DNA from 2 places in the Paenibacillus sp. FSL H8-0079 genome. Region 2 is predicted to be linked to the other one. Evidence: a T-box and tRNA genes for the amino acid it is inferred to sense, from the RefSeq annotation. Region 2 holds a T-box; the other holds one or more tRNA genes.
The links. A T-box is a leader RNA that pairs with one kind of tRNA and senses whether it is charged. The one in region 2 lies ahead of MHI06_RS23295 (valine--tRNA ligase), so its partner is inferred to be a tRNA-Val.
Positions count from the first base shown of each region.

Region 1: it has a tRNA-Val gene. The T-box ahead of MHI06_RS23295 (valine--tRNA ligase) is inferred to sense a tRNA for this amino acid. The anticodon was not compared.

Region 1 covers NZ_CP150300.1:4,468,511-4,474,140, reverse strand. The annotation lists gene MHI06_RS20030 (hypothetical protein) at 1-28, shown strand, start outside; gene MHI06_RS20025 (DUF3889 domain-containing protein) at 85-405, shown strand; gene MHI06_RS20020 (hypothetical protein) at 602-823, shown strand; gene MHI06_RS20015 (hypothetical protein) at 807-1,088, shown strand; gene MHI06_RS20010 (DUF3892 domain-containing protein) at 1,164-1,400, opposite strand; gene MHI06_RS20005 (GNAT family N-acetyltransferase) at 1,513-1,956, opposite strand; gene MHI06_RS20000 (hypothetical protein) at 2,195-2,452, opposite strand; tRNA gene MHI06_RS19995 (tRNA-Val) at 2,597-2,669, shown strand; gene MHI06_RS19990 (hypothetical protein) at 2,934-3,206, shown strand; gene MHI06_RS19985 (hypothetical protein) at 3,193-4,191, shown strand; gene MHI06_RS19980 (hypothetical protein) at 4,194-4,880, shown strand; gene MHI06_RS19975 (chromate transporter) at 5,006-5,630, opposite strand, start outside.
Region 2 covers NZ_CP150300.1:5,197,088-5,202,717, forward strand. The annotation lists gene MHI06_RS23290 (folylpolyglutamate synthase/dihydrofolate synthase family protein) at 1-609, opposite strand, end outside; gene MHI06_RS23295 (valine--tRNA ligase) at 688-3,354, opposite strand; T-box leader at 3,416-3,697, opposite strand; gene MHI06_RS23300 (LysM peptidoglycan-binding domain-containing protein) at 3,853-5,394, opposite strand.

The sequences.
Region 1 (5,630 bases), 730 kb from region 2:
GGCCTGGATCTTTCGTTTATTCGTGTAAAATAAAACCCGGACGGGCAATATAACAGAAACATATTGTCCCAAGGAGTGAGTGAAATGAGAATGCTCATCGTTACCGTCATGTCGGTAGTCCTGAGTTTGGCTGGAATTACATCAGGAACAGGCGCCGCTATCCCTGATTATGCGAAGTGGGGAATTATCGCGGTCAAAGAAACACAAACCAAATATAATGTGGATATTTTGGACTACAAGCATATCGGTCGCACCTCTCTAACAGCGAACGAATCACGGGAACAGTTTAAGTTATGGGTTCGTGCAAAAGACGGCAAGCAGTTCGCAGTCTATGTGAATGTTGATTTTAATCCGTCTACACAGCAATTGAAAAAAGTACAATTTTCGGAATCGGATCGACACTGATCCGTTAATGAACGTAGTGAGTACAATACATTGTTTTCACATTAGCTACACTATGGGTTGAACCAGACTGCCTTAATCTTTAAGGTGAAAGTCTGGTTTTTTTATTTTACAAAATCCTTTTTTTACTATTGAATAAAGAACTTATGTTCGCATATAATAATAAATACAAACAAATGTTCTTATCGGAGGGATGATTATGCTAGGGAAATATATTGGCCAGATGGTGGAGCTTGTCTACATGGATCGTGCAGGGCAGATCACGCAGCGACAGATTCGAATTAACAGTGTACGTGGCGGGATGATTAGGGCATCAGCAGGAAAAGAAGGCTCACCCCGAACATTTCTGGAGCAAGGTATTCTGGCATGGCGTCCTGTTACGGATCTGAACGGGGAGGTAAAGTATGCTGAACGACTTTGAACGCAAGATTTTGCGAATTATGGTGAACTATGCAGGACAACGGCGCCGGTTGCCGCGTATGGATGAATTGGAGAACAAGACGGGACGAAGTAAAGCATTTATTCATGAGTCATTGCTGGAGCTTGAACGGACCGGGCATATCGCGTGGGATAACCATTCTACTCTCGAAGGTATACAGATTTTGCAGGCATGGGAACAGGTACAACAGCCGATTCGCAAAAGCCAGCCTGCCGGGGATTCCGTAAAATATTTTACGGACTACTAGTCATAATAAGAAAACGCCAACCCGGATAACCGGATCGGCGCTTACTATGTCACACGTACGAGGTGTGCATCTATTTTAGAAATGGGGAAGTTGATCCAGGTTATTGGTTGGGTCGCCGTCGGCATCGCCGCGAATGTACATTTCTCCATCCTTACCTTTAAATACATTCACGCCGGCAATAGCCCCAGCTTTTACTTCTGCAAGTGCCTGTTGGTAATCCAGTACACGTCCTGCTGAAGTCTGAAAGGCCGTCAGGTCACCGTCGCCATTTTTCTGTACTGCTGTGAAACTCTCGCGTGTCGTTTGATCCATGATGTCACACTCTCCTTATATGACGAGATAGGAATCTGTTTACCTGATTAGCCTATCCGAATTCATCGGAAGTATGCACCATATGCTGATAAAGACCTGCCAACCCGAGGTTTTACAGGCTTTTTCTCATACGAACATGCAGAATATCTGCATCATAAAAAGGTTCTTCCGAAATCACTTCATAGCCCAGTTTTTCATAGAATTTCTGAGCCTGACATTGAGCATCCAGTATAGAATAGGATAAGCCGAGTTCACGAGCCCGCTCCTCCATGGCCAACAGAAGCACACTTCCATAACCAAATGAACGATGAGACTCAAGTACCGCGATCCGCTGCATCTTGGCCGTATCCTTGCTGTAATAGATCAGACGCCCCGTGGCCACAGCCTGCCCATCCGTACATAACAATACATGATGCACATCCGGACTGATGACATCATATTGATCAATCTCAATCTCAGCAGGCACCTGTTGCTCGATCACAAAAACGTGATGGCGAATCCCCAAGGCTTGCTCCAGTTGTTCTTCCGTCGTTACATAACTAATCTCAGCTGCCAATTCCATTCCTTCTTTCTGCTCTTGCGCGACATATCAGACTGAATTATACAAAAAAATGCTTTTCCTGTATAGTTAAGTATGGAACATATTGGGAGAGGAGGGGCTGGCGATGGGCATGGCAGGCATTATGGTAATTACATTGCTAATGTCGGCGGGAATGATTGCTCTGTTGTATTACGTGACCAAGAAAGCATATTCACGGAAGTGGGATGAAGATGAGTAATTCACCTGTTAACCTTCACGGTAAGACTTCACTGCTCCCTCGCGGAGAATATACATCTTGAATCACAGATTTGGAGTACACGTCTAACCAGACAGGCAGAGAATCACCATTTTCATTAGGCTGCTGTAATTGTTGGAATTGTACCGTATGTTCATCCCGCTCCAAGCTGCAACCCGTAACGGTTGTAATCAGAACCATAAGCCCAACGAAGGGGAAGAAGCATTTGGTGAATGTATATTTATTGAGGGGTGGACGTTTTGTTATGTTTCTCATAGGGAATTCACCTCGCTGTAGAAATGGTAATCTTTCCTTTATTGTGCACCATTTCGGGTGAATTATAACCAAATAAATTATTGACAATGAACACGGTTACTTGATATGATACTGTTACTTGATTGGGAAACAATTATATATCATGATCTGTTAGCTCAGCTGGGAGAGCACTATCTTGACAGGGTAGGGGTCAGTGGTTCGAGCCCACTACAGATCATACATGAGAAGCCTTACGATGTAAGGCTTCTTTTCTTTTTTTATGAACTGTGAAGAAGGCGTAAAATAAGTTTTGGGGACAGAAGTTTTAGTAATAGAGAATAGAATAAGTTTTCCAGATTTCTTTTCATTTTTTGTTCGGCGATTGTTCTAAATGATTCATAGCTCATTTTGGAATATTAGGCTGCAAGATGGGCATGATGCTTTAACATAAAGGCAACTTCATGAATATACTTATCGGGAGAAAACAATAGGAGGGATTAATATGAAGGATCAACATTATCCGGGCGTGCCTATGAAAAGGAGGTTTGCTAATCACAACGGTAAGAGAAGTAAAGGAATCAACAAAATGAAAGCGTATTCATATAATGCTGATATTCGCCCTATCATTCGTATTACTCAGGAACCAGCTACGAATGTGGGTAATGTTGTTGATTGTTCAATCCTATTAAAAGACACTTCGGATAGTTTATATTCGTCACCGGTAAATGGTAATACCCTGCTCACGAAGGAGTTGAGTTCTCATGTCTATGACTGATAATATTGCTCAGGCAGCACTCGATGCAGCGATGAAGGCGAATAGGGCTATTGCGCCATACGATTATTGCGATGCAGAATCCAGACGGATGTACACACCTCAATTTGATAAAAAGATGGACAATCCTATGTATACCGCTGCAATGGCGGGGCTACAATCGATCTATTGGTTCCGGGCGATCAAGGTAAAGGGGCTTATTACTGATGCCAAGGCGGATTATTATGCCACGTATTCTACCAATCATAATAACATCGGAGGAATTGGACTAGCCTACTCGAACAGCCCAACAGGACCATGGACCAAACACGGACAGATATATCTGGATACTGTGGTTGGGAATTCGACGGAAACACCATTTGTAATCTGGAACGATGTTGAACAATTATTCTTCATGTATTATCAACAAAACGGACTGGGGATCAATCAATCGACGGCACTCGCGACCTCTGTAGACATGATCAACTGGACAAGAGTGGGTTTGATTCTGGACAAACCTCCAGGTTTCCCAGGTGATGGTCATACAGGATACTTCTCATGCTTTAGAAATGGCGGCAAATGGATCGGTTTCTCGGTGATGGGCGGCGGTGACTTTGGCCGTAAATGTATCTGGCATTCTCATGATGGGCGCAGCTGGCTAGCTGATCCTAGACCATTAATGGGTGGTAATGATGCCACTTTAACTGCGGGAGAAAACATTTCGAGACCCAATGCTGGTGTATTTATGTACAAAGGGAGCATGTGGTGGCTCGGCATGTTATCGGCTTATGCTTCAGGTGGAGTTACGACCGTAGCTCGGCCTGCCATTGCCAAGATCAGCACAGATTTTCGTCAACTGCTGGACAAACCTTCAGATATACATTTTCCGGCATTGAATTGGGAAACGACGAACATGCAATCCATGATGGTGTCCGTTATGGACGGTGTAGTGTACGTGTATTACAATACCGATCATAATATCGGCGTAGCCTATTCGGTGGAGGTGTAGAGATGGTTATACGTGATGCAGCGGGTCAGATCGTGCCCTTTGGAAAGGTCCACAAACAGCTTGTGGCCGATTTTCTTCTCGGAACGTTACCGGATTGGCTTGAGGTGGTGGGAACGTCTACGTTTGAGCCTTTGCCCGACAGAGGAACCATTACAGTTACAACACCGGCAACGGCAGGAGCTTCGGCAGAGTTAAAAATGAAACATCTGATTGACAGCTCGAAAGTAACCGCAATTGCAGTTACCTTGGAAGCGCTCCAATTGAACGGGAACATTGGAATTTCTGTTCAGCTTGGTATTAAATCGAAGGATAGCAAGGCTGGAATCACGTTTTTTCAGAACGTGAATCAGAAGTATGGTATGGTTCGTGCCTATAAAGCAGATGGAACGTACACCGATTTCAAGCAAAACATGGTGTTCTTCACCACACATGGCGTAGCAGGAGATGAGGCACAGAACCGTAAGAACCTGACTGTGCTGCTCTGCACCGGATTACAGTTCTCAGCTGGGTTCGAGAGACCGTCTGTATGGCTTGGTGCGGATGACCAGTATGGTGGTGTTGCTGCTGACCTCAGTGGCGGGATATTCCAACATGGAAACCTACAATGTCTGTTGAAGCTGACAACAAGCCCGGCAGAGGCCAAGTATTTCAAGTGTGCACAGATGAAAGTGGATATCTGGAGTAACTAATTGGAATGACGAAGAGAATAAATAGATTATCTGCATGCATCGGTAAAAAGACATACTTGCAGTAATTTGGTACCTAAACACGGACGCTTTGAAAAAGAAGTGCAGTGTTTGGGTACCTTTTTTATTTAGAGAAAGTTCATGATTGTACCGCCTGCTGCACCAGTAATGACAACGATCCAGGGTGGTACTTTCCAAAAAACGAGCATTAGAAACAACATGCATACCAGTGCAAAATCAACAGGAGTTAGGATCGAAGTTGTCCAAAGCGGATCGTACAACGAAGCCAACAAAATACCTACAACGGCTGCATTAATTCCGATAAATGCTCCTTGAATTTTTGAGCTTTTACATAAAGAATTCCAGAAGGGTAATGCTCCTACGATCAGAAGGAACGCTGGCAAAAAGATAGCGATCGTTGCGACCAAAGCACCCGTAACCCCACGCATCATCGCTCCTAAATAACCAGCAAAGGTGAACAATGGTCCTGGAACAGCTTGCGTTGCTCCATATCCTGCCAAAAAGTCGGACTTGTTGATCAGACCTGTAGGGACGAATTCACGTTCCAGTAACGGAAGTACAACATGCCCTCCACCAAATACAAGTGATCCTGAACGGTAGAAGCTATCAAAGAATAACAGCCATCCCGAACGATCAAATGGTGTGAATACCGGTAGAAGAATTAGGATTCCAAAGAACGTAGCCAAACAGAATATTGCCAAGTTACGACTCACTGGGATAGACAAGTCTACT
Region 2 (5,630 bases):
CTTGATAATCCCTGCCTTTTCGCCAGCAATCAGCTCAATCGTATCTCCAAGCACATCCGTGTGATCCATACCAATGTTGGTGATGACGGACACAACAGGTGCAACAATATTCGTTACGTCCATCCTTCCCCCTAGCCCCGTCTCCCATACCACAACGTCAGGGTAGCATTCTTCTGCATAATACAGAAGCGCGAGAGCCGTGGACACCTCAAACATCGTTGGTGATCCAAGCGGAGTGGAGGCCATTTCGATGACCAGTGGACGTAACCGATTCGAGAGCTTAAGCAGAATCTCTTCGGGAATATCCTCACCATTGTATTGAAAACGGTTCGTAAACTTGGTGATATAAGGCGACGTAAAGGTGCCCACATCATATCCAGCCTGAAGAAGCACTGACGTCAAAAAAGCGCAAGTCGAACCTTTGCCGTTCGTTCCCGCGACGTGAATAAATTTGAGACGTTGGTGTGGATTGCCTAACATGGACATCAGACCCTCGATTCGTTCCAATCCAGGTCGGATGCCAAAAGGAATAAGGCCATTGATCCAGTCCACGGCCTCGTCATACGTAAGTAAAGGAGCTGCTGCATCTGTCCCGTCTAATTCCGTCATCTGATTCACCTTCGGTCCCGAGTTTGATTGAAAAAAGCGGCCGGATGGCATACTAGCTCTCCATCCGACCCAGATATATTAACCTTTCAGTTCCTTGATTCGTGCAATCACTTTATCCCGTTTGTCGGAATAATCTGCTTGCTTGGCGCGCTCTTCCTCAATAACCTTGGCAGGAGCTTTGGCAACAAAGCCTTCATTCGCCAGCTTTTTCTCCACACGGAGTACTTCGCCCTCAAGGTTCTGCAACTCTTTCTCCAGGCGAGCCACTTCCTGTTCGATATCAATAAGACCTGCGAGCGGCAAGTATAGTTCTGCTCCCGTAATGATCGCAGTCATTGCCTTATCCGGTGAGCTTAGATCCAGCCCACTATCGAACTCGGACGTATTACAGAAACGTTTGATGTAATGGCTGTTACGCTGAATGATGCTGGACGTCTCAGCACTGTTAGCTTTGACCATCAACTCGATCTTTTTACTCATAGGCACGTTCACTTCTGCACGAATGTTTCGAACTGCACGGATGGTATCCATGAGCAGGTTCATCTCGGCAACAGCCTCTGGGTTCTCAAGAGCAGGATCGTATACCGGCCAAGATGCCAGCGTAATCGTCTCACCTTCATGCGGCAGATGCTGCCAGATCTCTTCGGAGATGTATGGCATGAACGGATGAATCAGGCGCATGGTCTGATCGAGCACATAAGCCAGCACAGATTGTGTTTTCTTCTTGGCAACCGGATCTTCCCCGTAGAAGGACAGTTTCGCAAACTCAATGTACCAGTCACACAGGTCATCCCAGATAAAGTTATACAGTACACGGCCCGTTTCCCCAAATTCATACGCTTCGATTAGACGCGTAATATCGCGGGAAGTTTCGTTCAGACGGTGCAAAATCCAATAATCGGCTGTACCAAGCTCTCCGCTAATGTCACGTTCCTCATAGGTGAATCCTTCCAGATTCATCAATGCAAAGCGCGAAGCATTCCAGATCTTGTTGGCAAAGTTACGAGCCTGCTCCACCCGTTCCCAACGGAAACGTAGATCCTGACCTGGCGTGCTGCTGGTTGAGATCATGTAACGCATTGCATCTGCGCCGTATTTCTCAATTACATCCAGCGGGTCTACACCGTTACCCAGTGATTTGGACATTTTGCGTCCATCTGCGTCACGAACAAGACCATGCATCAGCACATCCTTGAACGGAATCTCATCGGTGAATTCCAATGCAGTGAAAATCATACGTGCAACCCAGAAATATATGATGTCATACCCTGTCACAAGTACACTTGTCGGATAATAACGTTGCAAATCTTCCGTATTTTCCGGCCAGCCCAATGTGGAGAACGGCCATAATCCGGAGCTGAACCAAGTATCGAGTACGTCTTCGTCCTGTCTCAGCTTGCGGCCAGCATTCTCTGGCAGCGTCGTCGGATCTTCAGCAGATACGATGATTTCACCCGTTTCCTCATCATACCAGGCAGGAATACGATGTCCCCACCACAGTTGACGGGAAATACACCAGTCACGAACGTTCTCAATCCAGTTCAGATACGTTTTCTCAAAACGGTCTGGAACAAAATTAACCCCTTTGCCGCTCTGTTGCTTCTGAATCGCTCTCTCCGCAAGTGGTTTCATCTCAACAAACCACTGTGTAGACAGATACGGCTCAACAACAGCTCCGGTACGTTCACTGTGTCCAACCTGATGCGTGTGATCCTCGATGTTGATCAATACGCCCTGTTCTTTCATGTCAGCAACAATCTGCTTGCGGCAGTCACTGCGATCCAGTCCCTGATACTTGCCAGCCTCTGCATTCATTGTGCCGCTCTCATCCATTACCGTAATTTGAGGCAGATCATGACGAAGACCTACTTCAAAGTCATTCGGATCATGCGCAGGCGTGATTTTAACTGCACCACTCCCGAACTCTTTATCCACATAATCATCAGCGATAATTGGAATTTCACGTCCGATGATAGGCAGTACAAGTACTTTACCAATCATATCTGCATAGCGCTCATCCTTCGGATGAACAGCAACCGCGGTATCACCCAGCATCGTTTCAGGACGCGTCGTTGCCACGGTAACGTAGCCACTTCCGTCTTTGAGCGGGTAACGCAGATGGTACAAGTGACCCTGAACCTCTTTATATTCAACCTCAATGTCGGACAGTGCTGTCCGGTTCACCGGGTCCCAGTTAATGATCCGTTTGCCTCGGTAAATAAGGCCTTTTTCATACAATTGAACAAATACTTTGCGAACCGCTTGGGACAGACCTTCATCCAGCGTAAAACGTTCACGTGAGTAATCAAGCGACAGTCCCATTTTGCCCCATTGTTGACGAATGGTAGTGGCATACTGATCTTTCCAGTCCCATACCTTCTCCAGAAACTTCTCGCGTCCCAGATCATAACGAGTCAGACCTTCTTCACGCAATTTCTGCTCTACCTTGGTTTGGGTAGCAATACCTGCATGGTCGGAACCCGGAAGCCATAGCGCATCATAGCCCTGCATCCGTTTCGTACGGATTAGAATATCCTGTAATGTAAAATCAAGCGCATGCCCGATGTGCAGCATCCCGGTCACATTCGGGGGTGGGATAACAATCGTATACGGCTCGGCATCTTTGCGTTGACCGGCTTTGAAATATCCACGTTCCATCCAGGTGGAGTACCATTTATCTTCTGCCGCCTTTGGATCGTAAGTGGTCGGCATTTCTGTTGCAGCTGATTTTTTTTCCTCAGACATGTGTCATTCCTCCGTTACTTCATCATCTTCGCCAAAAAAAACAAAAAAAACCTTTCATCCATCAAAGGACGAAAGGTTAGCTTTCGCGGTACCACCTTTGTTTCACGCCGACAGCAAGATAGACTTCACCCTCTGTACATGACGTGACACTTCAAGCAGATAACGGCTGCTACCGGCCCATCCTACCTCAGCAATAAATGACGATACATCTCATTCATCCCTTGTATTCAAACAGGCAACTCCCGGGCGACTTCGATCAGTTGGTTCCTGCGGAATCTCACAGCGCTGCAATTCCACTCTCTGAAAGGTCATACTGTCTACTACTCCCGTTCCACGTTGTTCATCAAAAAACCTACACACATCATACCTTGCTCGTGCGCGATAGTCAACCTGACAACAGCGGAAAAAGAGCGCTGGAATGCAGGTTTAGGACGAATCATACAAAAACCCGCAATCCTCAAGGGGATCACGGGTCGTAACGAAGGCTTTATCTACGAATTAAGGGATGTACAATATCTGACCTTCTTCCACAACCTGCTCAGATAATCGGTTATACAACTGAAGTTCCCTCGTGCTCAATTGGTATCGATCTGCAATGGCATCCAGTGTATCTTCTCGCTGAACGATACATAGTTTCACCTTGCGGAATGGGGTCTGATCCACGATCGTTCCCAGGAACAGATTCTTCCATTCTACATCATCAGGAGGATATGCTTCTTCCTGTACTACACCAGCAGGAACCTCGTCGCCTCGCTCCACTTCAGCATCGCGTGTCGCTCTGCCAGAGGATAACAAGGAAGAGATACCTACGCCCTCCTCTTGCCGTGGTGCAGATTCTTTTTTGCTGCCAAAAGCAACCTTCAGCTCCGGCTTGTCTTCCGTCTCAGCTACAGGTTCAGGAACAAATGCTTCGTTCTGCACGAACTCGTCTACCCCAGTCGCTTCAAAAGCCGGCCGCTCTTCCTCGGCGTTGCCTGGTTCGGACGAAGCGAATACACCCTGCCAGTTCTCTGCCTGTGATTCAACCGGAACATCAGCAACTGCCTGATTCTCCTGCTGAGGTACAGATCGGGCTGATTCGAAGTGCCATACGTCCGGTGCGTCCGGTACATCTGGTGCTGCCAACTCATTAGATGATTGCGCAGGCACCTCAGAGGCTTCTTGATCTGAGCTTCTCGGGTTCGCAGGCAATGCATCCACGGAAGGCTCGGACCACGCAGAAGGCTCTTCCTCCAGAGGCAGCAATGGTTCCGACTCAGGGTAAGAAGCTAGCCGATCAGCGGTCTCGGCCATAAATGACGAGATAGGAGAAGGTTCGCTGTATTGCTCATGGGATGCCAATTCATCTCCATTCGCTGCCAGAGATGCAAGATCTTCGTTTGCATCAGGTTGTCTGTTTTCGTTAGCGTACTCCGCACTTTGCTCCTCGGACTGAAGTGGCTCGGCCGAAGACGCATTCGCATATTCCTGCAGATCAGCGAATTCCGGGGCACCATATGCAAGTTCTGCTGCATTCGCAAGTCTCTCTTCCTCACTCCGCTGGAGCAGATACTCTTGTGCAAATGCATTGGGATCGCCGGCTGGCTGGTCTGCTTCATCGGAACGGTTGGATTGCTGAGGGTCAGGTGAGTGAACAACTGTAAACTCATCTGCCGACCATACTTGAGGCTCCTCAACAGGAAAGCCCTCGATGCCTCGCAGTGATAACACGCCTGTAATGTTCAGACTGCGATTGGATAACAGATCCACGTCAAAATTTTCGATCTCGATGGAAATATCCTCAATCGATCTGACCCGGTTCAGCGGCACCGTGATCTCCACAGGAATGAAATGTTTGAGCTCCTCTGAAGCCTCATTTTCTCCTCTGTACGCACCTGTAAGTAAAAGATGTCCTCTTAACGTGGCATGATCATCCTGCCCTATGACTTGAATGCGCGGGTATAGTTCAATTTCCTCCAATTCCTCAATTGCAGGGACTCCCTCAGACAAATGAACGCGCTCATAAATATCGAACCGCAAACCATAAGGTTGATTCAACAAAGGTGGCGTCCTCCTTTCGGCATATGTTCACCATGATCCTTCTCATGGGACTGATCCATGGTCCAAATCCTTCGTTACCCCATCTATATGCCTTGAATGAGATGAGCATGCCACCTTTTGAAAAACCTTGCTATATATGTTCAACTCATGGTTATTTACACTGTCACTCCAATGACAGAACAACCTTCTGATCGCTGTTATCCCCAGATTTTTTTCATTCCTTTTTATAAAGGGAA